4 regions of the Pseudoalteromonas sp. 23_GOM-1509m genome follow, and region 1 is predicted to be linked to each of the others. Evidence: predicted binding sites of a transcription regulator. Region 1 holds the regulator's gene; each other region holds the start of a gene.
What was found. The regulator sigma-54, encoded in region 1, starts transcription at its own class of promoters, with help from an activator protein. The targets are predictions, from matches to a motif close to GTTGGCACGNNNNTNGNNT.
Positions count from the first base shown of each region.

Region 2: the regulator sigma-54 is predicted to act here: its motif matches at 4,956-4,974, upstream of N523_RS19275 (DUF1328 domain-containing protein).
Region 3: the regulator sigma-54 is predicted to act here: its motif matches at 6,508-6,526, upstream of glnA (glutamate--ammonia ligase).
Region 4: the regulator sigma-54 is predicted to act here: its motif matches at 3,088-3,106, upstream of fliE (flagellar hook-basal body complex protein FliE).

Region 1 is NZ_JADO01000011.1:162,256-170,492, forward strand. It holds gene N523_RS0105415 (HPr family phosphocarrier protein) at 1-220, opposite strand, end outside; gene rapZ (RNase adapter RapZ) at 240-1,082, opposite strand; gene ptsN (PTS IIA-like nitrogen regulatory protein PtsN) at 1,102-1,554, opposite strand; gene hpf (ribosome hibernation promoting factor) at 1,559-1,846, opposite strand; gene N523_RS0105435 (RNA polymerase factor sigma-54) at 1,873-3,372, opposite strand; gene lptB (LPS export ABC transporter ATP-binding protein) at 3,442-4,167, opposite strand; gene lptA (lipopolysaccharide transport periplasmic protein LptA) at 4,164-4,703, opposite strand; gene lptC (LPS export ABC transporter periplasmic protein LptC) at 4,693-5,247, opposite strand; gene kdsC (3-deoxy-manno-octulosonate-8-phosphatase KdsC) at 5,244-5,795, opposite strand; gene N523_RS0105460 (KpsF/GutQ family sugar-phosphate isomerase) at 5,796-6,767, opposite strand; gene N523_RS0105465 (calcium/sodium antiporter) at 6,771-7,739, opposite strand; gene N523_RS0105470 (ATP-binding cassette domain-containing protein) at 8,006-8,237, shown strand, end outside.
Region 2 is NZ_JADO01000010.1:103,590-111,826, reverse strand. It holds gene alaS (alanine--tRNA ligase) at 1-2,297, shown strand, start outside; gene N523_RS0104030 (aspartate kinase) at 2,304-3,521, shown strand; gene csrA (carbon storage regulator CsrA) at 3,612-3,803, shown strand; gene N523_RS0104020 (YcxB family protein) at 3,859-4,326, opposite strand; gene N523_RS0104015 (hypothetical protein) at 4,497-4,688, opposite strand; gene N523_RS19275 (DUF1328 domain-containing protein) at 4,736-4,909, opposite strand; gene N523_RS0104005 (OadG family protein) at 5,432-5,677, shown strand; gene oadA (sodium-extruding oxaloacetate decarboxylase subunit alpha) at 5,690-7,471, shown strand; gene N523_RS0103995 (sodium ion-translocating decarboxylase subunit beta) at 7,486-8,237, shown strand, end outside.
Region 3 is NZ_JADO01000017.1:49,535-57,771, forward strand. It holds gene N523_RS0108005 (RNA-binding S4 domain-containing protein) at 1-119, opposite strand, end outside; gene N523_RS0108010 (hypothetical protein) at 366-644, shown strand; gene N523_RS0108015 (hypothetical protein) at 701-1,366, shown strand; gene N523_RS0108020 (Crp/Fnr family transcriptional regulator) at 1,368-1,826, opposite strand; gene ntrC (nitrogen regulation protein NR(I)) at 1,858-3,243, opposite strand; gene glnL (nitrogen regulation protein NR(II)) at 3,259-4,329, opposite strand; gene N523_RS0108035 (DUF4124 domain-containing protein) at 4,410-4,931, opposite strand; gene glnA (glutamate--ammonia ligase) at 5,046-6,452, opposite strand; gene typA (translational GTPase TypA) at 6,961-8,237, shown strand, end outside.
Region 4 is NZ_KI912433.1:306,151-314,387, forward strand. It holds gene fliG (flagellar motor switch protein FliG) at 1-987, opposite strand, end outside; gene fliF (flagellar basal-body MS-ring/collar protein FliF) at 980-2,695, opposite strand; gene fliE (flagellar hook-basal body complex protein FliE) at 2,716-3,048, opposite strand; gene N523_RS0114820 (sigma-54-dependent transcriptional regulator) at 3,206-4,630, opposite strand; gene N523_RS0114825 (sensor histidine kinase) at 4,627-5,739, opposite strand; gene N523_RS0114830 (DNA-3-methyladenine glycosylase I) at 5,869-6,456, shown strand; gene N523_RS0114840 (sigma-54 dependent transcriptional regulator) at 6,588-8,024, opposite strand.

The sequences.
Region 1 (8,237 bases):
CAGGCTCAGCGTCGGGGCCTTCGCATACCACCTTAACTTCTTTGCCTTGGCTGCTTTCGAGTAACATAAGTGCCAGCACGCTATCGCCAGCGGCTTGTTTGTCATCTTGAAATAAAGTGATTGTGGCATCAAATTGCACAGAAAGCTGAGCTAATACTGTCGCCGCTCTAGCGTGTAATCCTAATTTGTTTTTTATTAAAAATGTATTTTCTAAGCGCATTGCATGTTCTCACTCGGTATTATTCTTGTTCTCGGTGGCGAATTTTTACATTAGGATGGCTCATTGCAAAGCTTTCGCCAATGGTTTGCGCTAAATAAACAGAGCGGTGTTGCCCACCGGTACAGCCAATTGCAATGGTTAAGTAGCTGCGGTTATTTCGTTCTAAATGCGGCAGCCATGTTTGCACAAATGTTTGAATTTGCCATGTAAATTTTTGCACTATACTGTGACTTGCTAGGTAGTCTTTTACTGGTTGGTCCAGCCCTGTAAGTGGCTTAAGTTCAGGCTCCCAATGCGGGTTTGGTAAAAATCGGGCATCGAATACGTAATCTGCTTCTTTAGGGATGCCGTGTTTAAAACCAAATGACTCAAAGGTAATGATCAGTTGTTTATCTTTTTTTCCGAGTATTTTTTCACGAATAGACTCAGCAAGCTGATGCACACTTAAATCCGTGGTATCAATCATATAATCAGCACGGTTAATCAATACATCAAGTAGTTGTTTTTCTTTTTTTATGGCTAAATCAAGCGGCAAAGAATCAATAGATAAAGGGTGGAGACGTCGCGTTTCTGAAAAACGTTTTATTAATGTTTGATCGTCACTGTCTAAATAAAATACCGTTGGTTTAGTAAAACCAGGTAAATATTCAATGATTTCATTAAACTGCTGTTGCTCTTTAGGTAGGTTACGTACATCAACACTCACGGCAATTTTATTATAACTGTCGGAAACACTGCGCACTAATGATGGTAATAAATTAAGAGGAATATTGTCTACACAATAATAACCTAAGTCTTCCACAACGCGTAACGCCACAGATTTACCTGAGCCTGAACGACCGCTTATAATTATTAATTCCATTTATCACCTTTCTTTATTACTACGATTGACTGACGATAACCTGATACAGTTCGCTATCCGATTTGGCGGCGCGTAACTGTTTACAAAATTCTTTATCATTGAGCTTATCAGCAATCGTGGCTAGCGTCTTCAAATGCTGCTGATTATCGCCATCGGGAACAATTAACGCGACAAAAATGTCAACCGGCCGGTTATCAATCGCATCAAAATTAATAGCTGTTTCGCTCACTAAAATCAAAGCAAGGGGCTCTTGAGCTCCACTCATGCGACCATGTGGAATAGCAATGCCTCGGCCAATGCCTGTACTTCCAAGCTTTTCTCTTGCAGTTAATGCATTAAGAATATCTTGTTGTGTTAAATAGGGCAGCTTATTGTGAGCCAATTCACTGATAAATTCTAAAATTCTTTTTTTACTATTAAAAAGGACCGCAGCTTTACTGCAGTCCTGACAGATAAGTGAGCTTAGTTTCATAGTGTTAGTGTCGAGCAAGTTTCTCTTTGTGTTTAATTACTTGACGATCTAGCTTGTCAATGAGCGAGTCTATAGCGGCATACATATCTTGATGCTCAGTAGAGGCAAAAATCTCAGCGCCACTAACATGAACGGTTGCTTCAGCTTTTTGGTTTAGTTTTTCTACATCGAGAATAACGTGCACATTCGTTATGTGATCAGTGTGCCTCTGTAACTTCGAAAATTTACTATTTACGTAGTCTCTAAGCGAGTCGGTAATATCTACATGGCGACCAGTTAAATTCAGTTGCATAAACATTTTCCTCTTTGTTGTACGCCTTAAATCAAACTTTTACGTTGATTAGACGGGGGAATAGCTAGAGATTCGCGATATTTTGCAATGGTTCTCCTCGCTACTTTAATTCCTTGCTCTGCCAATATATCTGCAATTTTACTATCACTCAATGGTTTAGCTGAGTTTTCTGCAGCGATTAATTTTTTAATTAATGCACGTATTGCTGTTGATGAACATTCGCCACCATTTTCAGTACTTACATGGCTTGAAAAGAAATATTTAAGCTCAAAAATGCCACGTGGTGTATGCATGTATTTTTGCGTAGTAACACGCGATATAGTCGACTCATGCATTTCCACCATTTCAGCCACATCGTTAAGCACCATAGGCTTCATAGCCTCAGGACCGTGTTCAAAAAAGGCCTGTTGCTGCTGCACAATACAGTTGGTTACTTTAAGTAGCGTGTCATTCCTACTTTCTAAGCTTTTTATAAACCATTTAGCCTCTTGTAAGTGCGAGCGAATAAACTGGCTATCACCACTTGATTTAACCGTACGCGACATAGCTGCATATTGGCTATTTACTCTGATCTTAGGCATGCTATCTGGGTTTAATTCAACTACCCAACGACCTTTAACTTTCTTAACCGACACATCAGGAATAACGTATTCAGACTCTTCTCTAACAATAGTGTCTGCCGGTTTTGGGCTGAGCGTATGAATCAACGTCATGATTTCTTTAAGCTCATCTTCTTTAAGCTTTGTTTTTTTCATTAACGTGCGATAGTCACGTGCAGCAAGTAAATCAATATGATCGGTTAAGATCATTTTTGTTTCGTTTAAAAAAGGTGTGTCTTTATCAAATTGATTTAGCTGAATACACAAGCACTCTTGTAAACTACGCGCGGCTATTCCCACTGGATCAAATAGTTGAATACGCTTTAGTACCGCTTCTATTTCGTCAAGTTCAACTTCATCTTCGCCGTCGTTTTCTTGGTTAAAGCTTTCTAATATTTCTTCACAGCTAAGGGTTAGAATCCCTGAATCGTCCACAGCTTCTACAATTGCAATAGCTATCGCTTCATCGGTAGGACTAAACGGCGTCAGTTGAAGTTGCCACATTAAATACTCATGCAGCGTTTCAGTCGAAGAGCCTTGATAAATAGATTCATCTTCTGGCATTGGGCCCGATGAAGAGGCAGGCGCAGCGCTCATATATTCATCCCAAGTAACATCCATAGCCATATCATCGCTAATGGTGTCTTTGGTCATTGCTTCGCCGCTATCTTGCTCATACTCGCTAGGTTTATCGTCAGCTGAGGCACTTAGCGTTAAGTCATCGTTATCGGCTTTTTGTTCGTTTTTACCTGCAGTGTCTTCGCTGTAATCGTGTTCTTCAACTTCAAGCAAGGGGTTGCTATCGAGCGCTTCTTGAATTTCTTGCTGGAGATCCAATGTACTGAGTTGCAATAAGCGAATTGCTTGTTGCAACTGTGGAGTCATTGTAAGTTGCTGGCCCATGCGCAGCTGTAATGATTGCCTCATGTATCTCTAACAATCCTTTTAAATTAGTATAATTAATCTTAGCAGATGCTTAGTGTAATAACACACATATTAGAGCTTGAACTGCTCGCCTAAATAAACATCGCGTACTGTTTTATCGTTTAATACATATTCTGGAGTGCCTGATGCAATTAACTCCCCATGAGAAACTATGTAGGCTTTTTCACAAACATCAAGAGTTTCGCGTACGTTGTGATCTGTGATAAGTACGCCAATTCCTCGGTTTTTAAGATGCTCTATAATCTTTTTAATATCTAATACTGAGATAGGATCAACCCCCGCAAAGGGTTCGTCTAAAAGGATAAATTTAGGGTTTGCTGCTAACGCGCGAGCAATTTCAACGCGGCGACGTTCACCACCTGATAAAGCCATACCTTGACTATCGCGGATATGCTGAATGCTAAATTCATCAAGTAAATTATTTAAGGTATCTTCGCGTTGTTGTTTATTTAATTCTTTACGTGTTTCTAAGATAGCCATTAAGTTTTGATAAACAGTCAGCTTTCTAAAAATAGACGACTCTTGCGGTAAATAACCAATCCCTAAACGCGCTCGGCTGTGCATCGGTAATAAAGTAATATCTTTATCATCAATTGATATTTTGCCTTTATCGCTAGGCACAAGGCCTACAATCATATAAAAAGTGGTGGTTTTACCTGCACCATTAGGGCCAAGTAACCCCACAATACTGCCAGCTTCAACCTCTAGGCCAACGTTTTTTACAACTTCACGACCTTTGTAGCTTTTAGCTAATAGCTCTGCTTTTAATGTGCTCATGGTTGGCCTTTATCATCTTCTTTTTTATTTTCAACAGGGACTAAAATAGTGTGTACACGGTCTGTTGAGTTTTCGTCTTTTTCTGCGCTAATTAACTGCTGCTCGATATCGTAAGTGATACTTTTAGCTGTTATTTTTTGACCTGCTTGAGCAATGCTTGCATCGCCGATTAAGGTTAAAAAACGCAGCGACACATCGTAACGCACTTCATTAGCACTGGCGCTCATTATAGTGCCATCAGCTTGTGTTTCTTCAAAATATGCAGGGCTGCCTGTGGCAATTAATAACTGTTTGTTATCGCCTAGATCATCGCGTTTATGCACTTCTAAACGGTCAGCTGTGATACGGCGATTACCATGAATAATTTCAACATTTTTCTCAAAAATGCCTACGTTTTCTTTTAATTGACCTTCTTGCTTATCTGCACTAATTGAAATTTGATTAGCAGCGGGGGCTTCAGCAGGTTCAGCGCCATTACTGTTAAAAGCAATTAATAGTGAGGGAACAATTAAAATTTTAAATAGGTTATTGGTCATAATATAGGGTTCGCGTATGGTTAATAAGTTTAATCACCTCGGTTTTTAAATCGGCCTCAAGGCCTTTACCTGTGATTTTTAAATTAGGTCCTGTAATAACGACAGGCTGCTGTGATTGCATGGTTAATAGTTTTATATCAACATTGATGGTCTGGGCGGTGATCGTATCGATCATGGCGTTATCTACTAAGTTTTGAGCGGTTACATTACCCTCTAACACCAGTTGACGGTCGTCGTAGAGGGTGGCTTCATCGGCGTTAATACGCCATGTTTGCTGCTCGTTGTATAAAGTGAATATAGGCTTTTCAAAAAAGGTAAAACCGAGTTGTTGATACAACTCCATTTTTACCGCAGTTACCTTATGGCTCACTTTACCTTGTTCATTATAAGCCGTTTGTTTTAGCTCAATAGCGGTATAATCAGGCTTAGCAATAACTTGTGTTTCTTCGCTTGCAGTAATATCAACCTTAGTAAAATAAGGATACCAGAGCCAAACCATACAGCTTATGAATAAAACGCTCAGTATAATGCGCGCTACATTCATGAACTCGTTCCTTGGCTAGTTAGTGGCTTGTTATTTTCGAGCATAAGTAAGTCTGTCAGCTCTCTTACCGCACCAAAACCGCCGGGCAGTTGGGTTACATAATGTGATAAACGTTTAATAAGTGGATGAGCATCGTTTACGGCAACCGCAAAACCGACTTGCTCCATTACTGGCATGTCTGGGCTATCATCACCTATATAAGCAATTTGCTCATCGCTAAGCGCTAATTTTTGTTTTAATTCTTGATAGGCTATGAGTTTGTCTTCTTGGCCTTGATATATATGTTGTACGGTTAAACTGCTCATACGTTGCTGCACTATATGAGAATGGCGCCCGGTGATCACGGCGACTTCAAAACCGCTGTTAATCAGGGCTTTGATACCAAATCCGTCTTTGGTGTTAAATGCTTTGAGTTCTTCACCTTGGTTTCCAAGGTAAATACGGCCATCAGAAAATACACCATCAATATCACAAATTAATAGCTTTACTTTTTTTGCGCGCGCCTTTGCATCATCACTTAGCGGTTGATAGAGATCTTCAAATTGCATTTATAGCACTCCCGCTTTAAGTAAGTCTTGCATATTTAGTGCGCCAATCGGTTGATTATGCTCATTAATTACAATTAAACCATTAATACGTTTTTGTTCCATAATATTTAACGCTTCAGCCGCGAGCATCTCTTGGGTGGCTGTAGTACACGACTTGGTCATCACAACATTAATTTCAGTGCTATGAATGTCAATACGTTGCTCTAAAATACGGCGTAAATCGCCATCGGTAAACAGGCCTGATAATTGCTGGTCACTATCAACAATAGCGGTCATGCCGAGTCCTTTGGCCGACATTTCAATTAAGGCATCTTTAATCGTTTGCGTCTCGTTAATGATAGGCGTATCAGCACCACTGTGCATAACATCTTTAAGAGTTAAGAGTAATCGCTTGCCTAAGCTACCACCAGGGTGCGATAGTGCAAAATCATCAGCAGTAAAGCCGCGTGCTTCTAATAATGCCACCGCCATGGCATCACCCATAGCGAGTGTGGCAGTGGTACTTGCAGTAGGTGCTAAGCCCAATGAGCAGGCTTCTTGTTCAACTTTAATACACACATGCACATTTGCCAATGTTGCCATGGTTGAGCCTTGGTTGCCTGTCATGGCAATCATTTTGGCACCAATGCGCTTTAATACTGGAATAATATTAAGTACTTCGCTGGTTTCACCAGAGTTTGAAATGAGGATAACCACATCATTTGCTGTGATCATTCCTAAATCACCATGGCTTGCTTCACCCGGGTGAACAAAAAATGCGGGGCTGCCGGTACTGGCAAGAGTGGCGGCTATTTTGTTACCAATATGGCCTGATTTACCCATGCCAATAACAATAATACGACCTGAGCAGTCATACATTAATTGACAGGCTTGGTTAAAGCTTTCATTAACGTATTGTGTAATATCGCTGAGTGCTTGGCGTTCAATCTCTAGAACACGTAACCCTTGTTGAATAAAGTTTAGCGTTGCCATGGGCTATCCTACTTGACTAAAAATATAACCTTGGTAAATCATAAATGCGACGATGAGCAAGCCACCTTCTATTCTATTGATACGTCTTTGACCTCTAAAGTTCAATGACATAGCAATTAGCGCCAAGGTTGCGCCAATCATAATAATAACATCACGGTTAGCTACCGAAGTATCGATAACCGATGGATTAATTAATCCTGCCAGCGGTAATACCGCTAAAATATTAAAAATATTCGAACCAACTATGTTACCCAGCGCTAAGTCATCTTCATTTTTAAGTACACCTGCAATTGAAGCTGCAAGTTCAGGTAAGCTGGTGCCTATAGCAATAATGGTCAAACCAATCACTAAGTCACTTAAGCCAAAATATTTTGCGATATCAACGGCTGAGCCAACTAAAAAGTGTGAACTAACCGGCAGTAAAATCATACCCACTACCAGCCAAAAAACAGCTTTTTTGGTTGGTACATTGTCAGGTACTTCGTCACAGGCTTCGCTCACAAACGGATCGTCTTGGTTTTTAGCTCGCAGTGAGACAAAAATAAGTCCGCCAATAAAAACAACAAAGCCAAATAATAAGGCTGCACCTTCAAAAAATGAAAAATAGTTATCTGAAAAAATATACCAAGTTGCAATGGAGACCAGCAGTACCAGTGGAATTTCACGTTTTAACGTACTTGAAGATACTGATAAGGGTCTTAAAAGGGCGGTAATACCTAAAACTAATAAGATGTTAGTGATGTTTGAACCAACTGCATTACCCACGGCAGTATCGGTTTTATTTGCCAAAGCTGCTGAAGCCGATACCATCATTTCAGGCGCTGAAGAGCCCATAGCTACCACGGTTAAACCTACAATTAGCGTTGGCACGCCAAAGTTTTTAGCCAGTGCTGCTGCACCATAAACAAACCTGTCTGCACTCCATACGAGAGCCGCAAAACCAAGAATTAAAATGACAAACGAGGTAACCATTGTGATAAGCCAATTAATGTAAATTCAGATAGCGCGAATAGTAACAAAAGCCACCATAAAAGTATAAATAAAAGAATAAGGTGTAATACATTAGGCGGTTATTTTAAGTATTCTTTGGCGCTTTTTATATGAAATTTTAAGCCAAAGTTAAGGCTGCTTGAATCAATCTTATAACTGTTTTTGCGACACTATTACAAAATCTTACGAATTGTTTTTTCCATATTGGTTAAAAAACCCTTAAAATAGAAATATGAGAGAGTATTGTTATGGAGAGCGACTTGTCGCAATCAATAGTAGAAGTCAAGGATGTTACCTTTTCTAGAGGCGATAGGGTCATATACAAAAATATGAGCTTTGACGTACCTGAGGGTAAAATTACTGCCATTATGGGGCCAAGCGGAATTGGCAAAACCACGATGCTACGCCTAATAGGTGGCCAGCTTAAACCAGACTCCGGTGATATTTTATTTAAAAACGACAGCATTGTCGCTATGTCGC
Region 2 (8,237 bases), on a different contig from region 1:
ATTACTTTAAGCAAGATGCAATTAAATTTGCGTGGGAGTTTTTAACTGAGGTTGTAAAACTACCAAAAGAAAAGCTGTTAGTAACTATTTACCATGATGACGAAGAAGCCTTTGGCTACTGGGCTAACGATATAGGCTTACCTGAAGATCGTATTATTCGTATTGCAACTAGCGATAACTTTTGGTCTATGGGTGATACGGGTCCTTGTGGTCCATGTTCTGAAATATTTTATGATCACGGCGAGCATATTTGGGGCGGTCCTCCGGGCACACCTGAAGAAGATGGTGACCGTTTCATTGAAATTTGGAACTTAGTATTTATGCAATACAACCGTCAAAGCGACGGGACTATGGAGCCACTTCCTAAGCAATCTGTTGATACAGGTATGGGCCTTGAGCGTATTTCAGCTATTTTACAAGGTGTGCATTCAAACTACGAAATCGACTTATTCCAAGGCTTAATTGCGGCCGCTGCAAGCGTTACCAATGCACAAGATATGGATGATAAATCACTTCGCGTGGTAGCCGATCATATTCGTTCGTGTGCATTTTTAATTTCAGATGGGGTTATGCCATCAAATGAAGGCCGTGGTTATGTATTGCGTCGTATTATTCGTCGTGCAGTACGTCACGGTAATAAGTTAGGTGCTAAAGGCGCGTTTTTCTATAAATTGGTTGCTGCACTTATTGAGCAAATGGGTCAAGCGTACCCAGAGCTTGCTAAGCAACAAGAAATTATTGAAAAAGTACTACGTATTGAAGAAGAGCAGTTTGGTAAAACGCTTGAGCGTGGTTTAGCTATTTTAGAAGAAAGCTTAAGTGATTTAACCGGGGATGTGATCCCGGGTGACTTAGTATTTAAGCTTTACGATACCTATGGTTTCCCTGCTGATTTAACAGCCGATGTTGCGCGTGAGCGCCAGATGACGATTGACCATCAAGGTTTTGAAGCATGCATGGCAGTACAACGTAAAACTGCACAACAAGCGGGTAAGTTTGGGGCTGATTACAATGACCAATTAAAATCAGACAAGCACACTGACTTTAAAGGCTACGATAGCACTCATTACAGCGGCACAGTGGTAGAAATTTTTGCCGGTGGCGAAGCTGTATCATTACTTGAAGATGGTCAACAAGGTATTATTGTTTTAGACCGTACTCCGTTTTACGCTGAATCAGGCGGCCAAATTGGTGATAGCGGAACAATCACAGTAGCCGGCGGTGAGTTTGTGGTGACTAATACCACTAAACTGGGTAATGCTTTTGCTCACCATGGAACAGTTCAAGGGCGTATTGGCGTTAACGATAAAGTGGATGCGACTATTGACGATGCGCGCCGTGACAGTATTAAGAAAAACCACACCGCTACGCATATTTTGCATGAAGCACTGCGTCAGCTTTTAGGTGAGCACGTATCGCAAAAAGGCTCACTTGTGCAGCCAGATCGTCTGCGTTTTGACTTCTCACATTTTGAAGCGGTGACCAAACAAGAACTGCGCGAAATTGAACGCGTAGTGAATGACGAAATTCGTCGTAACTTTGCTCTTAACACTGAGCTAATGGCAATTGATGATGCTAAAGCCAAAGGTGCAATGGCACTGTTTGGCGAAAAGTACGATGACGAAGTACGCGTTGTGACTATTGGTGATTACTCAATCGAGCTTTGTGGTGGTACACACGTAGAGCGTGCGGGTGACATTGGTTTATTCAAAATTGTATCTGAAAGCGGTATTGCTGCTGGTGTTCGTCGAATTGAAGCGGTAACAGGTGCAGAGGCAATTGCTTATGTAAGCGAGCAAGAGCAACAATTAGCTGATGTTGCAGCGCTTGTAAAAGGTGACAATGCGTCAGTGCTTGAAAAAGTAACTGCCTTACTTGAAAAGTCGAAAGGGCTTGAAAAACAAGTTGCCCAGCTTAACGATAAACTAGCCAGTGCGGCAGGTGCATCGTTACTTGATTCAGTGGTTGAAATTAACGGGGTTAAATTGTTAGTGGCCAACGTTGAGGGCACAGAATCAAAAGCGCTTCGCGGTATGGTTGACGACCTTAAAAATAAAATTGGCTCAGGTGTTATTGCATTGGGTGTTGCCAGCGGCGACAAAGTAAGCCTAATTGCGGGTGTAACTAAAGACTTAACTGGCAAAGTAAAAGCGGGTGAGTTAGTTAATCACATGGCAGGCCAAGTCGGTGGTAAAGGCGGCGGTCGTCCAGATATGGCGCAAGCGGGTGGTTCTGAGCCACAAAATTTAACTGCAGCACTTGATAGCGTAACAGCTTGGTTAACTGAGCGTACTTAAGCTTAAGTGGCACTTATAGTTCAAAAATTTGGCGGCACTTCGGTAGGCTCAATAGAGCGTATTGAAGCGGTCGCCGACCTTGTTGTTAAAACCAAGCAACAAGGCCACCAAGTGGTGGTGGTGCTTTCGGCAATGTCGGGAGAAACCAATCGCTTAATTAATCTTGCCAAACAAATCGACTCTCGCCCGAGTAGTCGTGAACTCGATGTATTACTCAGTACCGGTGAACAAGTCTCTATTGCTTTATTAGCGATGGCCATTATTAAACGCGGCCATTCAGCGGTAAGCTTACTAGCCGATCAAGTGAATATATTAACCGATAACATGTTCGGTAAAGCCCGTGTAGAAGAAGTTGCGGCAACGCGTTTAAAACATGAACTTGAACATAACCGTATTGCTATTATTGCCGGCTTTCAGGGGCGCGATATTGAGGGCAACGTGACCACGCTTGGCCGTGGTGGCACCGATACCTCAGCGGTTGAAATTGCTGGTGCAATAAAAGCCGATGAGTGTCAGATCTATACCGATGTTGATGGCGTATATACTACAGACCCGCGTGTGGAACCTAACGCACGACGTTTAAGTCATGTCACCTTTGCTGAAATGCTTGAGCTGGCAAGTTTAGGCGCTAAAGTGTTACATATTCGCTCTGTAGAATCTGCTGGTAAACACAATGTTCCTCTGCGGGTGTTATCTAGCTTTAAACCCGATGAAGGCACGTTAATTAGTTTTGAGGAGAGCGACGTGACAAGCAATGTCGTATCGGGTATTGCATTTAATCGAGATGAGTGCTTAATTAAGGTGCATGGAATGCCGCAAGGCACCAAACATCTTGCAAAAGTTTTGAAACTTTTTGCTGATAATGGCATCGAAATAGATATGATTAATCAAATTAATCATAAAGTTGAAAAAGTCGACTATGCTTTTACTGTGCATTTAAATGATTACTTAAACGCACTTGATTTGTTAACGGCTGAGCAACAGCAATTTGACGCACAGGCAATTGACGGATTGACCAATGTGGCGAAAGTGTCAGCGGTGGGTATGGGGATGAAATCTCATTCCGGGGTAGCGAGTTTATTTTTTGATTCGCTAGCACAAGAAAACATTGATGTGATGTTTGTTGCCACCTCAGAGATCAAAATTTCAGTTTTAATAGATGAAAAATACCTAGAGCTGGCTGTTCGTGCATTACATAAGACATTTTTAACAGAAAATGAATAGATTGAGAGTTTTTACTTACTTTTTAGTCTAATTTTAATTAAAATGTTTGTGCGGAATCTTATAATTTTATTGGAACATGGGAGCAAGAGAATGCTAATACTAACTCGTAGAGTAGGCGAGACCCTTATGATTGGTGACGAAGTAACCGTTACTGTTCTAGGTGTTAAAGGAAATCAAGTTCGTATCGGTGTTAACGCACCTAAAGACGTATCAGTTCATCGTGAAGAAATTTACATGCGCATACAAGCTGAAAAGTCTAACCCTAATCCGGGCAATGCTTAATCAACATAGTATAAAAGGTGCTAGTTAATATAACTATGACATTTGTAAAAGCCACTCATTGAGTGGCTTTTTTGTTTATAAAATCAATCGTTTCTTCGTCGAGTATTGCCTTAGAAATGTATTGCATACCGCTTTTACTTTTTAACAATAGTCCACAATCTGTAGTAATAATTTCGTTAATGTCGTGCCAAGCTAACTGGTAATTTTTGTAATGATTGGTTGATTTTATTCCGTCTTCGTCGAAGGTGAGAGTGACTTCAGAACCAGACGCTCTGCTTAGCATTTGCCTGGTAACCCACCATGGGCGGCGATAGTAAAAGGCGATGCATTCGAGTAGGGCTAGCATCAGCAAAAATGTACCTAGGTAATGATCTCCTAAACCATAAATACCAAATAATCCCAATACAACAAGCAGTGCTAATAAAAAATATTTAGGTTGCGCGCGTTTACTATAAGGCAGCGATTGGTCGAAGCATTCATAAAAGTAAGGTTTATCGAGTTTATAGGTTGTCGTAAATACCATGCATCTATACTTAAAAGCTATTTTTTATCATTTTAGCAAGCTATGTGGCAAATGCGCAGCTTAAAAAGAATTAATAGTTCAGAGTTTATAATTAATGGGTAGCAACTTGGCGACTAATACTAAACACAAAAAAAAGCGACCAAATGGTCGCTTTTTAAAAAGGGGCTGAATTAGCAATTTGTTTCTTCAGCGTTGACACCTTCTTTTACTTCTTCACAGGCATCTTCTACTTTATTTTGAACATCTGTCACGGCTTCGTCGATGCGTTCACCGGCTTCTTCTGCATGATTGTCTTCACAACCCATAATAAATGCACTTGCGAATAGGCCAATAGCTGCTGCTTTAAGTGTTGATGATTTCATAATGTAATTCCTTGTATATAAATTTAAAAAAGTTCGTTGTTTCTTATCTACCTGGGGCTTTTACCACGTAAAGCGCCAGAGACAAGTGAAATAACCAGTAAAACTAAAAAGATAAAAAATATGATCTTAGCAATTCCTGCTGCGGCTCCTGCAATACCACCAAATCCTAAAACGGCTGCGATTAGTGCGATCACCAAAAATGTAATTGTCCAGCGTAACATTGTCATCTCCTTGATTTATCTAAGTGTTAAAGTGTTGTTTTTATATAAGCGAGTAATGTGCCAGTATTTTATTTTGTTTTAAATCAATAGTTTGATTTGTTTTTTTGAGTTTGGCTTTATATTAGGTTGGTAATTTTTACGGTTTTATCTGTAACTTATTCACAGTGGTGTCTGATGAGATAATAAATAGTTTTTACAGTCGTTATTTTGGTAAGACCAATTAACATTTTCTTTGGCGGTTTTTAGTGGATTAGCTCATTAGGTATATTTTTATGTGTTTTTACAGAATATTAGGGTTTTTATATATTCTTTGTTTATAACGAACATTTTTACCATCTATATATATAGGTTAAATAAGCTATTTTAGGTGGTGTTAACCTTATTGGTGATATGTTACTTTTAGATTAATTGGTTTTACCAATTTACAATATGTAGACAAAAGAATAGTTTTTGTTACTATTGGTGAATATTTATTTAAATAAACTGACTTTTTATGTATTCAGTTTTGAACAGGGGAGAATTATGGATATAGGGGCTTTGCTCACAACTGCAGGCAATTTAATGCTAACCGGTATGGTGGGTGTGTTTGTATTTCTTTCTTTATTGATTGGTGCAGTGACAGTTATGTCTAAGCTGGCTAGCAAATTTTCTCAGCCAGAACTTGAAGTATCACAGAGAACACCATCTTTTAAATCTCAAGGTGTGCCAAATGAGCACATCGCTGCAATTAGTGCTGCCATTGCTCAGTACAAAACAAATAATAATTAGAGGAGCATACCAATGGCTAAATTAAAAATAACAGAACTCGTACTTCGAGACGCACATCAGTCGCTTTTAGCTACCCGCATGCGATTAGACGACATGTTACCTATTGCAAAAAAAATTGATGACGCAGGTTATTGGTCTATAGAGTCTTGGGGTGGGGCTACCTTTGACTCATGTATTCGTTATTTAGGCGAAGATCCGTGGGAACGTATTCGTGCGCTTAAAAAGGCGATGCCAAATACACCCCAGCAAATGTTACTTCGCGGTCAAAACTTATTGGGGTATCGCCATTATGCTGATGACGTTGTTGAAAAGTTTGTTGAGCGCGCACACAAAAATGGCGTAGACGTATTTCGTATTTTTGATGCCATGAATGATGTACGTAACTTAGAAACTGCCATAAAAGCGGCGGTTAAAGTAGGTGCGCATGCCCAAGGTACGATTTCTTACACGGTAAGCCCAGTACACACATTGGATATGTGGCTAACACTTGCTAAGCAGCTTGAAGAATTAGGTTGTCATTCAATTTGTATTAAAGATATGGCGGGATTGCTTAAGCCTTACGATGCAGAAAAACTGATTAAAGGCTTAAAAGAAACGGTTTCAATTCCTATTGCCATGCAATGTCATGCAACAACGGGTTTAAGTACCGCAACGTATCAAAAAGCGATTGATGCCGGTATTGATATGCTCGATACGGCTGTATCGTCTATGAGTATGACTTATGGTCATTCAGCAACTGAAACAATTGCTGCAATCGTGGAAGGTACTGAGCGTGATACTGGGCTTGATTTAAACCACCTTGAAGAAATTGCAGCTTACTTTAGAGACGTACGTAAAAAGTACGCTGCGTTTGAAGGCAGTTTAAAAGGTGTTGATGGCCGAATTTTATTAGCCCAAGTGCCAGGTGGTATGTTAACTAACATGGAAAATCAGCTTAAAGAGCAAGGCGCTGCTGATAAACTAAACGAAGTATTACTTGAAATTCCACGGGTGCGTGAGGATTTGGGCTTTATTCCATTAGTTACACCGACCTCGCAAATTGTTGGTACTCAGGCAGTACTTAATGTACTTACTGGCGAGCGCTATAAAACCATCACCAAAGAAACCGCTGGCGTATTAAAAGGTGAGTATGGTTCAACACCAGCTCCTATGAATAAAGAGTTACAAGAGCGTGTACTTGATGGCAGCGAAGCAATTACCTGTCGCCCTGCAGATGTGATCAAACCTGAACTTGAAACGCTTGAGGCTGAATTAAGTAAACTTGCGCAAGAGCAAGGCTTAACGCTTGCTGATGAGCAAATTGATGATGTGCTCACGTATGCCTTATTCCCACAAATTGGTTTGAAGTTTATTAAAAACCGCAATAACCCTGACGCATTTGAACCTGTTCCTAGCGCTGATGATAGCTCCAATAAAGCACCTGAAAAATCAGCGGCAAACAATAAAGGCGTTAAGGCTGAGCAATACAGCGTTAAAGTAGATGGCAAAGTATACGATGTCGTAGTTGCTCAAGGCGGTGAGCTTAAAGAGGTGACGCTAAAAGACTCTGAGCATATTCCACAGTCGGCATCAGTTGCCTCAGGTGAAACTCTTAATGCGCCACTTGCCGGTAATATCTTTAAAATTAAAGTAAAGCCAGGTCAGGTAGTAAATGAAGGTGATGTGGTGATTATTATGGAAGCCATGAAAATGGAAACCGAAGTACGCGCCATGCATACCGGTACAATTGCAGACGTGCTTGTCTCTGAAGGTGATTCAGTGTCAACCGGCGATGCAATGATTGCATTAGCTTAAGGAGTAATTAGAGGATGGATGGTATTTTAAACCTCTGGCATGCCACAGGCATTGCTAACTTTACATTTCCTGGGCTGATCATGATTGCCGTTGGTTGTTTGTTATTATTTTTAGCTATAGTTAAAAACTTTGAGCCGCTACTATTGCTGCCCATTGGTTTTGGGGCTATTTTAACTAATATTCCTGTGGCAGGTTTATCTGACCCTGGTGGCTTACTTTATTATGTTTACTATGTAGGTATTGATACCGGAATTTTTCCGTTATTAATATTTATGGGAGTGGGCGCGCTCACTGACTTTAGTGCCTTAATTGCCAACCCGCGTATGTTGTTATTAGGTGCTGCGGCGCAGTTTGGTATTTTTGCTACCTTATTTGGGGCTATTTTACTTAACTTTATTCCAGGGTTTGAGTTTAGTTTACAAGATGCGTCAGCAATTGCCATTATTGGTGGCGCTGATGGGCCAACCGCTATCTTTCTAGCGTCAAAGCTGGCGCCTGATTTATTAGGCGCTATAGCCGTAGCAGCGTACTCATACATGGCGTTGGTTCCTATTATTCAGCCGCCTATCATGCGTGCGTTTACAACGCCTGAAGAACGTAAAATTCAAATGCCAGAACTGCGTAAAGTATCAAAAAAGGAAAAAATTATTTTTCCGCTGATGGTACTTACTTTAACTGCGCTCTTTTTACCAGCCGCCATTCCACTGGTTGGTATGTTTTGTTTGGGTAACTTAATGCGTGAGTCGGGTGTGGTCGATAGGCTAAG
Region 3 (8,237 bases), on a different contig from region 1:
CCACCGCTAATTAGATTTTTTGCTTGGCCACCACCTTCAACTAGATCTAATACTTTTAATAATTTACAAAGCTCTATAGGCTCTTCTTCTAATTCAATTTCTATATATTCTTCGTTCATCATGTTTCTCTGTGGGGGGGGGCATTAGCTGTAGTATAAAGGCTAGCTGGTTATTTTGCACCAAAGTGCGTTTGTTAGATGCGATGATTGTGCATTTTTTTATGAAACTTTTTACCTCTTTCATTTGTCTTTAAAAAAACTGAAGTAATTCAAGGCTACACTTCGCGTAAAAAAAATTACACATTGGCGCGCTTATTGCCAATATCTGTCGTAAAAAGAGATTGAATATAAACAGTGGAGTAAAACATGGGCATAAGATTAGCGATGAAAAAAGAGCTAATGGGCTTAGATAATTCAGATATGTTAACTGCTGATGATGTTAGAAAGCATTTGGCTCAGCAGGTACAAGAAGACACTGAACGTGGTTTTTCAGTTATCTCCAAGTTTAATGACACCCATAGTCAGTTAGTCAGCGGGCTTAAAACCAAACAAAGCGAGCTGGTATTTGAACGACATCGTTTATTTAATGAAGTACTTTATAATCGCCAGAGTGTTGATGCATGGTTAAATAACCAAATAAATTAAATTGCCATTTTAAATCACCCCTTATAGACTACGCTTGTAATCGATTGGGGGTGATAATGAAAAATGGAATTTTAATATGTGTATTGGTGTTTTTATTAGCTGCGTGCAAGCGACCTACTGTTTATGTTTTTATTGAAAACTTGCAAGGTGAACAGCGCAACCAGCTAGATGCTGCACTAAATGCACAAACTCTTCCCTATGAATATGTAGAACTAGCAATCCCATCAGATTTTGGTGAGGCCACATTACTACTCTCAAGCGATAAAATTTACCCCAAAGAGACGGAGCAACTTGCAGCTATAATGCAAGAGCTAGGGTATGCGCCACAAGTTAATTATACAAGTCGTTCAAATCATTTTTATGGTGATGGCAATATAGGCTTTTATTTAAAAAATGCTGATGCCAATAGAAATTTTGTTATGCCTAAACAGCTGAGAACAACTCATTGCAGCGAAGATAAATACAATGATTTAGCAGTCAAATTTGCAAATGAAGCTGTTGAGTTTACATTACCAAGTGGCGCAATCGTGAGGCTAAGTTGGGAATATTTATATGGTTATATTGTTGTTTATTATAAAGACTATTCGCAAACATACAGTCATTCGCAGCCGCTTGTAAATACCCCCTTTGGCGCCAAGCCGTCAGATACCTACACATTTACCGCAAGCGTTAACACCCCCGGTTGGCTTGATTGCTCACTACAAATTGTTTATATGGACTGATTTAACCGTGGGTTTCTATATGCTCGCTTAGTTTAGCTATGCGCAGGCTCATTCCTTCAATAATACGGTCTTTCATTTTTTCGCGTATAACATTAGGTAGGCGGGTAAGGGCATCGGCTGTAATAGCCAGTACGATAGCATTTTCTTTGGCGCGTGCATTAATGCTGCGCTCTCGGTTATTAATAAACGCGCCTTCACCAATAAATTCACCAGGTTCTATGCTGCCTAGCTCTAGAAGGTGATTATGCTTAAACACCATCAAGGAGCCACTGAGGACAATAAACAGTCGCTTGTCATTATCAAACTCTTTAAATAAAAACTGATTTTTACTTACTAAGTATAATAATCCAAATGACTCTAAAAGAATTTGACGTTCATTAAGCGTGAATTCTTTAAAGAATTCTAAGCGATTTATAATTTCCATTTGCTTAAACAAAGGGATGTTTTCAATTAACTTCATCAATAACCTAGGGCGCTAGCCTTATAAAATATCAGCTAATATTGCGCTCTTTTAATTTACGGGTCAACGTATTGCGACCCCAACCAATTTTTACCGCGGCTTCTTGCTTATGGCCTGAACAATTAGCGAGTGCTGTTTTTATTAAGCGGGTTTCCAGCTGGGCTTGAATATCCGGCCAAATATTTTCTTTACCTTGTTTAAACTCTTGATTAAGCCATTGCTGAAATGAATCTAGCCAATCGCCTTCTTGAGTTGCGGCGGCATTATCAATAATTTCAGGGGGTAAATCTTGCTCACCAATCAGCTCCCCAGGTGCCATTACGGTTAACCATCGACAGGTGTTTTCAAGCTGGCGAACATTTCCTGGCCAATTAAATAAACACAGTTGTTTAATCGCTTTAGGGCTAAGTACTTTACTATCTACTTGCAGGTCTTTTGCACTTTTATGTAAAAAGTGTAGCGCTAAGCGTTCTATGTCTTCGGGGCGCTCGCGTAGAGCCGGCAAGCGTAAGCGAACCACGTTTAAACGATGAAATAAGTCATCTCTAAACTTACCTTGTTTTACCAGCTCTTCTAAATTTTGGTGAGTGGCAGCAATGATGCGCACATCCACTTTTATACTTTGATGGCCGCCAACGCGGTAAAACTCGCCATCGGCTAATACGCGTAACAAGCGGGTTTGTACATCAAGTGGCATATCACCTATTTCATCCAAAAATAAGGTACCGCCATTGGCTTGTTCAAAGCGCCCTTTACGCACGCTATCGGCCCCCGTAAAAGCGCCTTTTTCATGGCCAAATAATTCAGACTCAACTAACTCTTTAGGAATAGCGGCCATATTAAGAGCAATAAATTGGTTTTCTTTACGCGGGCTGTGATTGTGCAAGGCGCTGGCAACCAACTCTTTACCGGTACCTGATTCACCATTGATGAGTACGCTCATACTGGATGCTGAGAGTTTGCCTATAGCACGAAACACTTCCTGCATAGCAGGGGCTTCGCCAATAATATGAGCGCTTTTGGGTGGCGCGCTTTTTCGTTTGGTTTTTTTGGTCGAATTAGCACGATAGGCGCTTTCAACTAGCGCAACGGCTTCATTTAAATCAAACGGTTTAGCTAAGTACTCAAACGCACCTTTTTGAAAAGCATTAACCGCTGAGTCTAAATCAGAGTGTGCGGTCATAATAATAACGGGTAGGCCAGGGGTTTGCTCAGCTATCAGCTCAAGTAACGCCATCCCGTCCATCCCCGGCATTCTTACATCTGAAATTAACACACTGGGTTGACTAAATTTTAGTGCATTAAGAACGTTTTGCGCATCTGCAAAGCTTTCTACTTCAAACCCTGCGCGAGTCAGTGCTTTTTCTAGTACAAAGCGAATTGAGGCATCATCATCTACAAGCCAAGCTGTTTTCATGCAAACTCCAAAGTATTAATCTGTAAATGGCAGATAAATATTAAATTCAGTATGTCCTGGCCAACTATCGCATTCGATATAGCCATCATGTTGATCAATCAAGGTTTGCGCTATAGATAATCCAAGTCCCGAGCCACCTTCTTTATTAGTGGTCATAGGGTAAAATAAGGTGTCGCGTAAATTAGCATCAATACCTGGGCCGTTATCCATTACTTGAATAAGCAATGCCTTTTTAGGGGCTTTTCCCGGACGACGATGCTGATAATTAATCCGTGTTTTTATTTTTATTTCGCCACCATCCACCAATGCCTGTTGCGCATTACGCACAATATTAAGCACCACTTGTTGAACTTTGCTCTGATCAATATAGACATCAGGAATACTCGGGTCGTAGTCTTTAACTAACCGAATATCGCGGTTGTTATCTAACGTACTGAGTTTAACAACCGACTCTAATGTTTGATGTATATTGCCATACGATTTTTGCGGTAGTTGGTTAGGCCCAAGGAGTCTATCAACTAATTCACGCAACCGATCGGCTTGTTCAATTATCAGTTCTGCACATTGATCTCTTTCTTGTTGATCACCCTCGTACTGCAATAATTGCGCCGCCCCGCGAATTCCACCCAGCGGGTTTTTAATTTCATGAGCTAAACCGCGAATTAAGTTACGTGCAGCTTGGTATTGATGCATTTGATTTGAGACTTGGTCATGTTTTATTTCGTCATCGGTTTGTCGACATTCAAATAAAATATAATAGGTGTCGTTATGTTTTATTCGCCGAGTACTCACCGCTAATTTTGCATGGCGAGAATCGATAAACACCACGTCAGCCCTGTGCTGGTGGCAGTCTACACCATCAACTAACGAGTACTGTGCAATGCGTTTTAAGTCGATAGAATGGTAGTTAAATAAATCGTCGAATGCTTGTCCTAGCAAACGTTTTTCGCCTAAGCCAAGTAATTCACTGGCACTGGTGTTAGCGTAAATAAGCTGAAAGCTTTCATCAAGTAACATCAGGGCGGTGGTTTGGTTTTGCCAAATTATATTCAGTAGCTCTGGGCTAAAATGTGTTTTATTAATCATCATTGCACCATTTTAGTGCGCCTGGGAAGGTAGGCAAGGTTTTTAGAAAATATACGCTAAACACGCGTACTTAATTGTAATTATCGACCTATGTTAAGGCCTTTACGGTGCATAAAAAATACACTGTCAGGACTGGTTGCAATTACCTGATTTTGTTTATTATAAAGTTTAACTTGCAGTGTGTGTTGGCCTCGCTCCACATCTCTTAACGCCAGTGTAGTGGTGTCACTAGGTTCACCAATGGCAACGCCATTTAAAAATAAACCAATGGTAAATCCAGCTTCAAATCGAGGGGCAACACGGGTAGAGACATACACAGAGCCGGTGTTTTCTCTTATAGTTTGGTTTGGTTCAGGCGATGAAATACTAATACTAAACTTTACTGCTGTTTTAGTAGGAGCAGTATCAAGAATATCGGTGTTTGTAGCGGGCATGCTGAGATGTTGGCTCGTGAGTTTAACCTCTTTAGCGCCAGGCTGAGGAGTATCTGAAAAAACCAGCACCCCATTTTTGTCTTTCCATGCGTAAATTTTTTTATCGCTCGCATGGCTATTAAGGCTTAACATTAAAGCTATTAATAGCAACAAAATCTTACCTACCATCCAGCTATCCTGCATTGTTTAAACTAACTTCACTTTAGTGTAGAACCGTTAAATTTACCATAAAAAAAGCCCGCAAAGCGGGCTTAAAACACACATTATTTATCGGTTAATAAATTAACAGCTGTAGTACATTTCAAACTCAACTGGGTGAGTTGTCATGTTAAGTTTTTCAACTTCTTTTGACTTAAGTGCGATGTAAGCATCGATTAGGTCATTGGTGAATACACCACCTTGGTTTAAAAATTCACGGTCTGAATCAAGCGCAGCTAATGCTTCATCTAATGATGAGGCTACTGTTGGAATTTCTGCCGCTTCTTCAGCTGGTAAGTCGTATAAGTCCTTGTCCATAGCATCGCCAGGGTGGATCTTGTTTTTAATTCCGTCAAGGCCAGCCATAAGCATTGCAGAGAAAGCAAGGTATGGGTTAGCTGTTGGATCTGGGAAGCGTACTTCGATACGACGACCTTTTGCAGATGGAACCACTGGAATACGGATTGATGCCGAACGGTTACGAGCCGAGTATGCAAGCATTACCGGTGCTTCAAAACCAGGTACTAAACGTTTGTACGAGTTAGTTGAGGCGTTAGCAAAAGCGTTGATCGCTTTAGCATGTTTGATAATACCGCCAATGTAGTAAAGTGCATCTTCAGAAAGGCCGCCGTATTTATCACCTGCGAATAAGTTTACGCCATCTTTTGCTAAAGACTGGTGACAGTGCATACCAGAACCGTTATCACCAACAACCGGCTTAGGCATAAACGTTGCCGTTTTACCGTAAAGGTGAGCCATGTTGTGGATAACATATTTCATTTCTTGGATTTCATCGGCTTTTAACACCATAGTGTTAAAGCGCGTTGCAATTTCGTTTTGACCGGCAGTCGCCACTTCGTGGTGATGCGCTTCAACAACTTGACCCATTTCTTCTAAAACTAGGCACGTTGCAGAACGCCAATCTTGGAAATCATCAACAGGTGCAACTGGGAAGTAACCGCCTTTAACACCTGGGCGATGGCCTGTATTGCCATCTGCATATTCTTTATCTGAGTTCCAAGCTGCTTGCTTAGAATCAATTTTGTACATTGAACCAGACATGTCAGATTTGTATTTAACGTCGTCAAATACGAAAAACTCTGGTTCTGGGCCAAATAAAACAGTGTCAGCAATACCCGTAGAGCGCATGTACTCTTCAGCGCGCTTGGCAACTGAGCGAGGGTCGCGTTCGTAACCTTGTAATGTAGAAGGTTCAACCACGTCACAACGAACGATTAGGGTTGTTTCTTCTGTGAAAGGGTCAAGTTTAATTGAATCTGCATCTGGTAGTAACACCATGTCTGATTCGTTGATGCCTTTCCAGCCAGCAATTGAAGAACCGTCAAACATCTTTCCATCTTCAAAAAAGTCTTCATCAACTTGATGATGAGGAATAGAAACATGTTGCTCTTTACCTTTTGTGTCAGTAAAGCGTAAATCAATGAACTTAACGTCATTTTCTTTAATAAAATCTAAAACCGATTGTGACATGTGTCCTCCAACTATTGGGTTTTATTATTGCTGCTTAGATACGTTGAATACTTATAAGCTGATTTTGTGCCACTATTATAATCATTTGTTTTTTATGTAAAAAAATATAAATAAAATAAAGGTGATATAGATTAAGCACCATCTTAGTGCGTAATTTTTCCAAAATGGTGCAATATTTACAAAGCAATAATTGCTTGTAAATTAATCACCTTAGACTAGCACAAAGAAAATGCAAAATACGCAGTAAAGTTGCTTTAAATTAACCCAAAACCATCTTTTTATATAAATATCTAAAAATTAATTATCATAATTAATTATTTTAAAACAATGGGTTAATTATTTTATTGAGAAAGTTTGAAATTTTATTTTGGATAAACTTTCATCCATTCCATTTATAGGGGATAATATGCGCCCTTTTAAATCCTATGCTGGGACATCTCGTGAAAGCGCAGGTGAGAACGTATAGCCCCTGCAGGATCAATGAGATTCAATTTCTCTGAGTGAATATATGAGCATCGAAAAGTTAAGAAATATAGCAATTATCGCCCACGTTGACCACGGTAAAACAACACTGGTTGATAAACTACTTGAGCAATCAGGTACATTAGAAACACGCGGCGGTAATGAAGAGCGCGTGATGGATTCAAACGACATTGAAAAAGAACGTGGTATTACCATTTTAGCGAAAAACACCGCTATCTCTTGGAATGATTACCATATCAATATCGTAGATACTCCTGGACACGCCGACTTCGGTGGTGAAGTTGAACGCGTACTTTCGATGGCTGACTCAGTATTACTACTTGTTGATGCTCAGGAAGGTCCAATGCCACAAACGCGTTTCGTAACGCAAAAGGCATTCGCGCAAGGCTTAAAGCCAATCGTTGTTATCAATAAAATTGATAAGCCAGGTGCTCGCCCTGATTGGGTTATGGATCAAATCTTTGATTTATTCGACAACCTAGGCGCAACTGATGAACAGTTAGACTTTAAAGTAATCTACGCATCAGCAATCAATGGTTGGGCTACATTAGATTTAGACGAAGCATCTGATAACATGGAACCTATGTTCAAGATGATCGTTGACGAAGTATCACCACCGGATGCAGATCCTGAAGGTGACTTCCAAATGCAGATCTCACAGCTTGATTACAACTCTTATAAAGGTGTAATTGGCATTGGTCGTATCAAACGCGGTTCAGTTGTACCTAACCAACAAGTTACGGTTATTAGCGCTGACGGGTCTAAACGTAACGGTAAAATTGGTTCAGTACAAAGCTACTTAGGTCTTGAGCGTATTGACACTGACAAAGCTTACGCTGGTAACATCGTAACGGTAACGGGTCTTGGCGAGCTTAAGATTTCAGATACGCTTTGTTGTCCTAACAACGTTGAAGCATTACCTCCACTAAGTGTTGATGAGCCAACAGTAACGATGACGTTCTCTGTAAACAACTCACCTTTCTGTGGTAAAGAAGGTAAGTTTGTAACATCACGTAATATCCGTGAGCGTTTAGACAAAGAATTAGTACACAACGTTGCACTTCGCGTTGCAGACACTGATAACCCAGATAGCTTCCGTGTATCGGGTCGTGGTGAATTACACTTAGGTATCTTAATCGAGAACATGCGTCGTGAAGGTTACGAGTTAGCTGTATCTCGTCCAGAAGTTATCTTACGTACTGTTGATGGTGTGTTAGAAGAACCGTATGAAACACTAACAATTGACTGTCAAGAAGAGCACCAGGGTTCTATCATGGAACAAATTGGTCTTCGTAAAGGTGA
Region 4 (8,237 bases), on a different contig from region 1:
AAGGCGACGTGCTGTTGATAAAATTTCTTTTTGCGCCGCTTCTACTTCACTAATGCGCACAGGAGCCATAGCCTCTAAATCATCAGCGAGCATTTCAGCAGCACGTTTTGACATGTTACCCAAAATTTTCTCTTTAAGGGCATCGTCGGTCCCTTTAATGGCTTTCATTAATACATCTTGCGGCACTTCACGCAGGATTGCTTGAATGCCTCTGTCGTCTACATCCATTAAGTTTTCGAAGACAAACATTAAGTCTTGAATTTGTTGCGACATTTCTTCGTCATGCTCACGGATTGAATCCATTAACTGCCCTTCAACATTGGTATCGAGGTAGTTCATGATATCTGCCGCAGCTTTTAAGCCACCCATTTTCGCAGCTTGTGCACCCGCTTGACCGGCAAATTGTTTTTCCATAATTTCATTCAATTCTTGCAATGCTGCCGGTTGTACTTCTTCTAAATTAGCAATACGCATGGTTAAATCGAGGCGCACTTTTTCAGGAAATTGCGCTAAAATTTCAGCCGACTGTTCAGGCTCTAGGTAAGAGAGAACAATTGTTTGAATTTGTGGATGCTCATTACGAATAATGTTAGCCACCTGTTTAGAGTCCATCCATTTTAATGAATCAAGACCTTTAGCGCCTGAGCCCATCACTATTTGGTCTATCAAGCTGGCGGCTTTATCTTCACCTAATGCGGCTGTAAGTGCTTTTTTGATGAAGTCTTCAGACTGAAAACCAATCGTACTAAAGCTTTGAATTTGTTCAATAAACAAATTATGAACCGCGCTAATTTTAGCTTGCGACAAATCATCGATTGCCGCCATGGCCATACCGACCTTTTGCACTTGTTTTGGCTCTAAGTGCTTGAGGATTTGCGCTGCATCTTCTTCAGTTAAGCTCAGCAATAATATTGCCGCTTTATCTACACCATCAAGTTTATCAACATCAAACGCTTGAGGTAGTTGTTTTTGTTCTTGATCAGTCATCTTCTGTTAACCACGCTTTCACTACTTGTGATGATAGTTCTGGTTCATTGGCTACAAGGGCACGAACCGCTTTGAGTAAGTCTTCGTCGCCGTGTAGGTCTGGTAAGCGTAGTGTACCATCGCTTGAGAAGCCAACAGAAGCAGAATCAAAGTCATTATTTAGCATATCTAATGTGCTGTCACCAAGATCAACACCTGAACTAAGAGAATCTTCATCGTATTCTTCAAGTGTATTATCTGGGTAGATTAAGCGTTTAAGCATAGGTTTAACGACAGCTAAAATCAGTACAATAATAACCAGTGCACCTAATACTAAGCGCATCATTTTCATAAACCAATCTTGTTCCCATAAAGGCAACTCGAAATCAAGCGCTGAGTCTTCACGAACAAATGGTACGGTCACTACTTCAAGTGCATCGCCACGTTGCATATCAAAGCCTACGCCACCTTGTAACAAGCGACGAATATTTGACAGGGCTTCAACCGAGCGTGGCGTCATAGTTGTTTCACCATTTTCACCCACCGTAGGCAGGTAATCAACCGCAACAGAGACGCTTATTCTGCGGATCACTCCAGTTTGCTGACGCTTATGTGAAATAGTGGTATCGAGTTCATAGTTACGAGTGGCTTCTTTGTGAGTTCTACTCGGTGAGGTTGCAGTGCCTGCACCGCCCGCCATCGCATCTTCAGGAATAGTTGAGTTAACTGGTGGCTGATTAGTAAGCGCGCCTGGAATACCAACCGCTAGGCCACCAATATTATTTTCTTCAAAGGTCGTTTCACTTCTTACCGCAGGTAAATCTGGGTTGTAACGTTTTTGTGTTTCTTCTACCGCACTAAAGTCCATACTTAAATCTACTTGTGCGGTGTAATTACCTAATCCAACCACGGGGATCAAAATACTGTCGATTTTTTCTAGGTATTCTTGCTCACGTTTACGTTCTATATCGTATTCTTTACGCGAGCGTGCAGCTAAAGAGGTTTGCGAGCCTGAATTTAATAAACGACCATTTTGATCGGTCACAGTAACGCGCGAAGGCTCAAGCCCTTGTACCGCTGAAGCTATCATATCAACAACCGAGTCAACTTCTTCGCCATCTAAAGAGCGACCGCGTTTAAGAGTAAGTACAACAGTTGCAGAGGGTTTTTTCTCTCTACGGGCAAACACATTTTCTTTGGGAATCGCTAACAATACTTTGGCGCGAGTAACATTATTTAGCTCTTCTATAGTACGGGCAAGTTGTTGCTCACGGCCATGTTTAAGGCGCTCACGCTCTAAACGTTGGCTTACCCCAAACCCCATGTCTTGCATAATAATGTCGCTACCTGATGTAGGCCCTTGATCTAAACCTTCACGGGTCATCAATAACTTGATATTTTGATATTCAGTTTCATCCACCGAGACCACATTGCCATCAAGTTGGTAGTCAATTTTTTGTGCATCTAAAAAGTCGAGTGTTTCTATTAACTCTTCAGTTTGCATTTTACCTAAAGGGCGCATATCTGGCTGACGAGCCCAAATAATAACGAAAATAGCAATGGCTAAACAAATAGCTAATGCAACAATCAGGGTAATTTGACGTAAAACATCAACACCGCCAAGGGCACTGAAATAGCCTGATTTTTGCTCTTGTTGATCTTCGTTTTCACTTTGCTCCATCATGCCATCAGCAAGTGCCAGATCTGTAGATTGATTAGATTGCGCCACAATAATTCTCCACTACCTAGTTAAACAGGCATGTTCATAATTTCTTTATAAGACTCAACAAGCTTATTACGAACCTGTACCGTAGCTTCAAATGCCACAGAAGACTTTTGCGAAGCAATCATAGCCTCGGCAAGTGATACGCTTCTGTCGCCATTCTCTACCGCTTTTACTTTTTGCCCTGTGTCTTGCTGAAGTTCATGCACTGTATTAAGGGCATTACTCAACATGTCACCAAACTGTGCTGTAGAGGTTGATTGCACTTGCGTTGGCAAGTTATTAACTTGATTACTACGTGTGGCCTCCGCAGCCATTGATTGCATTTCTTGAAATAAAGCACTGTTTTGAATTTTCATAATTGTCTCTGATAATGCAGTAAACTCTTAAAGAGAATAAAGCACAAAACATGCCAAAAATTAAAACCAATTAAAACAACGCTTTAAGTAAAATAATTAAGCAGTCAGAGTTTTGACAGCCCTAAATTCAAGTGATTGAACTTAGGGCTTATGGGGGTTATGCTGGGAGGGAAATACCTAAATCACGCATTTGTGCTAATTTGTAGCGTAAAGTACGCGGGCTAATACCTAATGTTTCGGCGACCTCTTTACGTTTTCCTTGGCAGCGTGCCAAGGTTTCTAAAATAATACGATGTTCTTTATCTTTAAGCTCATCTTTGTAACTACCAGTATCGACGGCTAACAAATCATTTTTTTGCTCATCTGCAGGCGCTGCTTTTTCATCATAATAAGCGTTACTGAGACTACTTTTTACAGGCTCAATGTCAGCTTTAGTTTCTGCCACAAAATGCGTTGGGGCTAGATTTTCGATAAAAATAGCATGCTCATCAATACTATTTCCACTGCGTAAAATTAATGCTCGCTGGATAACGTTATCTAGTTCGCGTACGTTACCGGGCCAGCTATGGCTAAGCAGTTTTTGCTCTGCACTGCTATCTAAATACGCCATTGGCTCTTTGCTTTTACTTAAGTGACGTTCAATCAAATGCTTAGCCAACACAATAATGTCCCCTGGGCGCTCACACAGTGGTCGCCATAGCAGTGGGAAAACATTGAGTCGATAGTATAAATCTTCGCGGAACTGGTTTTCAGCAACCGCTTCTTTTAACTCTCGGTTACTTGTGGCAAGCACACGTACATCCAGTGCAATGGTTTTACGACCACCTAAACGCTCAACTTCACGCTCTTGTAGTACACGTAACAGCTTGGCTTGCAGGCCTAAATCCATTTCGGTGATTTCATCAAGTAAAATAGTACCCCCCTGCGCTTGTTCAAACTTACCAGGACAAGCCTGTATCGCACCGGTAAACGCACCTTTTTCATAACCAAATAAAGTGGCTTCGAGCATATTTTCTGGAATAGCAGCGCAATTAATCGCTACAAACGGTTCATTACAGCGTTTTGATTTGTCATGAATATAACGCGCCAGTACTTCTTTACCAGAGCCACTTGGCCCAAGCACCATCACACTGGCATCTGATCGAGCAACTTTATTAGCAAGTTCGAGTAATTGAATACTACTAGGGTCGGCGACAATGGGCCCGTCTGTTTCTTTTTCTTTTTCTGGTAAGTAACGACTCACCATATTCAATAGCACTTCTGGTGCAAATGGCTTAGCCATATAATCAATCGCGCCTAAACGCATAGCCTCTACAGCATCATCAATAGTGGCATAGGCCGTCATCATTAGTACGGGTAAATCAGGGTAATTTAATTTAATACTACGTAATAAATCCAAGCCGCTCATTGCGCCCATTTGTACATCACTGACCACCAATGAAAATACTTCTTTTTTTAGTAGCACCATGGCTTGCTCGGCACTATTGGCGGCCATACAGGCTATACCTGACATTTCAAGCGTATCAATTAATGCTTCACGAAGTCCGGCGTCATCTTCTACAACTAAAATAGTGTTACTCATTGTGACTCCCCTAATTTAGATGTGACACTAATAGGTAGCAACATACTAAAAATTGCTCCCCCTTGTGGGTTGTTGTCTGCTTCAACACGTCCCTGATGTGCACTGGCCACTGAACTTACAACGGCAAGTCCTAAACCAGTACCTTGGCTTTTAGTGGTATAAAAGGGTTCAAATATTTTTTCAGTTTGTGCTAAATCAAGCCCAGGGCCATTATCACTAACACTAATGCGGACATAATCAGGGTCTTGTATATCACGCAAAGCACTAAGATGTACTTGTGCACCACTGCCAATGACTTGAATACTATTATGAATTAGGTTTTGAATTGCGCTTGCCAATGCTGTTTTGTTACCCATAATTTCAATATCAGGCTCAGGTAAGCTCACATTTAATTCGCTATCATTGAGCGCTACCATAGCATCGGCACCGGCTTTAACTTCACTTAGTAGCTGTTGCATCGACACTTGCTCAACAACTTGTTGATCACCACTTTTAGCAAATAACAGCATGTCGTTTACTTGGGTTTCTAAATCTTTTAAACGTGACATTAATTTAGTATGAAAACTGCCGCGAGACGCTTCGGGTAAGCGTTTTGAGCCTAAATTTGCGGCATACAACATAGCCGCTGATAACGGTGTGCGTACTTGATGAGCTAAAGACGCCACCATTTTACCTAAGGCACTTAAACGCTGCATATGCGCGACTCGCTTTTGTAAGCGTCGGGTTTCGGTTAAATCGGTCATTAGTATAAGTTGCCCAGGCTCAGGCGCGAGTGCAGTAATATCGAGCTTTATTAAGCGTCCATCTTTTAACGACACTTCATGACCATCATCTTGATGAGGACGAAATGAGCGCTGAATAACGCTAAACCACTTCTCTCCTTCTAATGGCTCGCCGAGCATATCGATAGCTATTTGGTTTGCCTTAGCGATCATTCCTTTACCATCGAGTACAATCACGCCCGCAGGCATGGTATCAACCAGATGAGAGAGCCAACTTGCTTGTTGACGCAAATCACTCAACTCACCAACATACTCCTCTTGCAGTAAACATGGGTTATACTGATTAGCAGAAATAAACTGGGGTTTTAGCACACTTGCAAGGGCCATAATCAACTCTCTAAAATAATGTAGATACACTGGCTAATGCACAATATGTACCAAAATTATTTCATAATAATATCAACAATTTAAATAGTTAAAATACGTGCCGTAAAAATGACGCGCTAAGGAATAAGCATGAAAGAAGAAGCTCAGTATCGCTGTCCATGGTTAGATACTTCAAAACCAGACTACGTGGATTATCATGACCATGAATGGGGCGTACCTGTGTATGACGATCACCTACTTTTTGAGTTTTTAACGTTAGAATCGGCACAAGCAGGGTTAAGTTGGTACACCATATTAAAAAAGCGCGCTAATTATAAAAACGCCTTTGCAAACTTTGATGTAAATAAAGTAGCGGCCTTTACTGAGCAGGACCTAGAAACATTAATGCAAAATGAGGGAATTGTTCGCAACCGCTTAAAAATAGCCGCAACAATTAATAATGCAAAGTGCTTCATTGCTATTCAAAAAGAGTTTGGCAGCTTTAGTGATTACCAGTGGCGGTTTGTTGGTAATAAACCTCAGGTAAACGATTTAGAGACGCTTGCGGATTACCCCGCAGTTACTGAGGCATCAACATTATTTGCAAAAGATTTAAAAAAGCGTGGCTTTAAATTTTTAGGCCCAACCACAGTATATGCCTACATGCAGGCGTGCGGTATGGTTAACGATCATAGTAATAATTGCTTTAGAAAAGAAGAAGTTAAAAAGCTAGGCTAGGTGGGGGTTACGGGTTACGAGACGCGGGGTAAACCCGCTGACAAGTATAGCGCCGAGTTTGAATTAAACGCGGTGTTTATTTTTTCTAACCTAACACCTAGCGCCTAGTACCTAGCACATGCACTTAGCTCTCAATCTCTAGAAAGGTTATATTTTTTCATTTTTTCGACCAGTGTGGTTCGTCTTACACCAAGTACTTCAGCAGCACGGGCGACAACGTAATCAAAGCGCTCTAATGCCTGTGTGATTAAGTTAATTTCAAGCTCAGCTAAGTACTCTTTAAGCTCAATACCTTCATCGGGCAATAAACCAGGTGCGGCCTGAGCAAAGTCATCTTCTAGATCTATTTCATCTTCGCTAAATCCGCCACTAAAAATATCATTAAAGGCATCACGCTCCATCAGCTCTTCTGGGTACTGTGGCTCATAGGCTTCAACTTCAATGTAGCGGTATTTATTGGGTAAATCAGGAACATCCACCACCTTATCTGGAAACATAATAACCATTCGTTCAACAAGGTTCGCCAGCTCACGAATATTACCCGGCCAAGCATGTTCTTTTAAACTATCAATAGCACGCTCTGTAAACTTAGCCGTAGTACCGCTTTGTTCATTTACACGGCGCATAAGCTCTTTAAGTAGTAATGGTATGTCTTCTGCGCGTTGAGCAAGAGATGGGCTCTCAATAGGAAAAACATTTAAGCGATAGTATAAATCTTCTCTAAATGAGCCTTTTTCTATCATGTTTTCAAGATCACGGTGGGTTGCAGCAATCACACGGACATCAGCTTGGATCGCTTTGGTACCACCAACGCGCTCATAACTACGCTCTTGGAGCACTCGCAGTAATTTAACCTGCATTTGTAATGGCATATCCCCTATTTCATCTAAAAATAGCGTGCCACCTTGCGCTAACTCAAAACGGCCTTTTCGTGCTGAAATAGCCCCAGTAAACGCGCCTTTTTCATGACCAAATAGTTCACTTTCTAATAGCTCAGCAGGAATAGCCCCACAGTTGACCGGTACAAAAGGGCCTTTATTACGTTTAGAAAGCAAATGTACGTTACGGGCGACCACTTCTTTACCTGTGCCCGACTCACCCAAAATAAGTACATTGGCATCGGTTTTTGCAACCTGCGTAATTAAAAAGCGTAAATCTTTTACCGCTTTGGTTTCACCAACAAGACCATCAAAGGTGCTTTTCTCTTTATTATTTTTATGTTCATGCGGCAACATGCGCTGATATTGCTGACAGTCGTGTAACAGCTGTGTGGTTATTTCATGAGTAAATGGCTCACATATCAACCCCACAACATTAGCCAAACTCAACAAAGGTTTAAGCGTTTCACCAATGAGTAAAAAAGGAAATGTTGGGTATCGTTTAATTAAACTTTCGTGATCTAAAGACTGCAAAGCACCTAACACCACAATACATTCTTTGTTTTGATAGTGGCTGCATGCCTGTTCAAAGTCAGCTTCTGTTTGCAACTGTACAGCCTCACCAATAAAAGTAAGCGATGCGTATAATCCAATAGAGCGATTGTTATTATTATCTAAAATTAAGATCATCTTTAGCGAGCCATTTATTTCACTAATTTGTTTTATTAATCAAATTGTAAGCCAGTTGGGTTTGGATGCAAGCAATAGCGGCGATTTTTTGACATTAACGCCAAAAAACAGACACCCGCCCCGCAAAGCTAATACTTTATAACTAATAACTCTTTAACTATTTATAACGGCATACCGACTTAGGATGAATTATCTAACACGTTTTGCCACTGA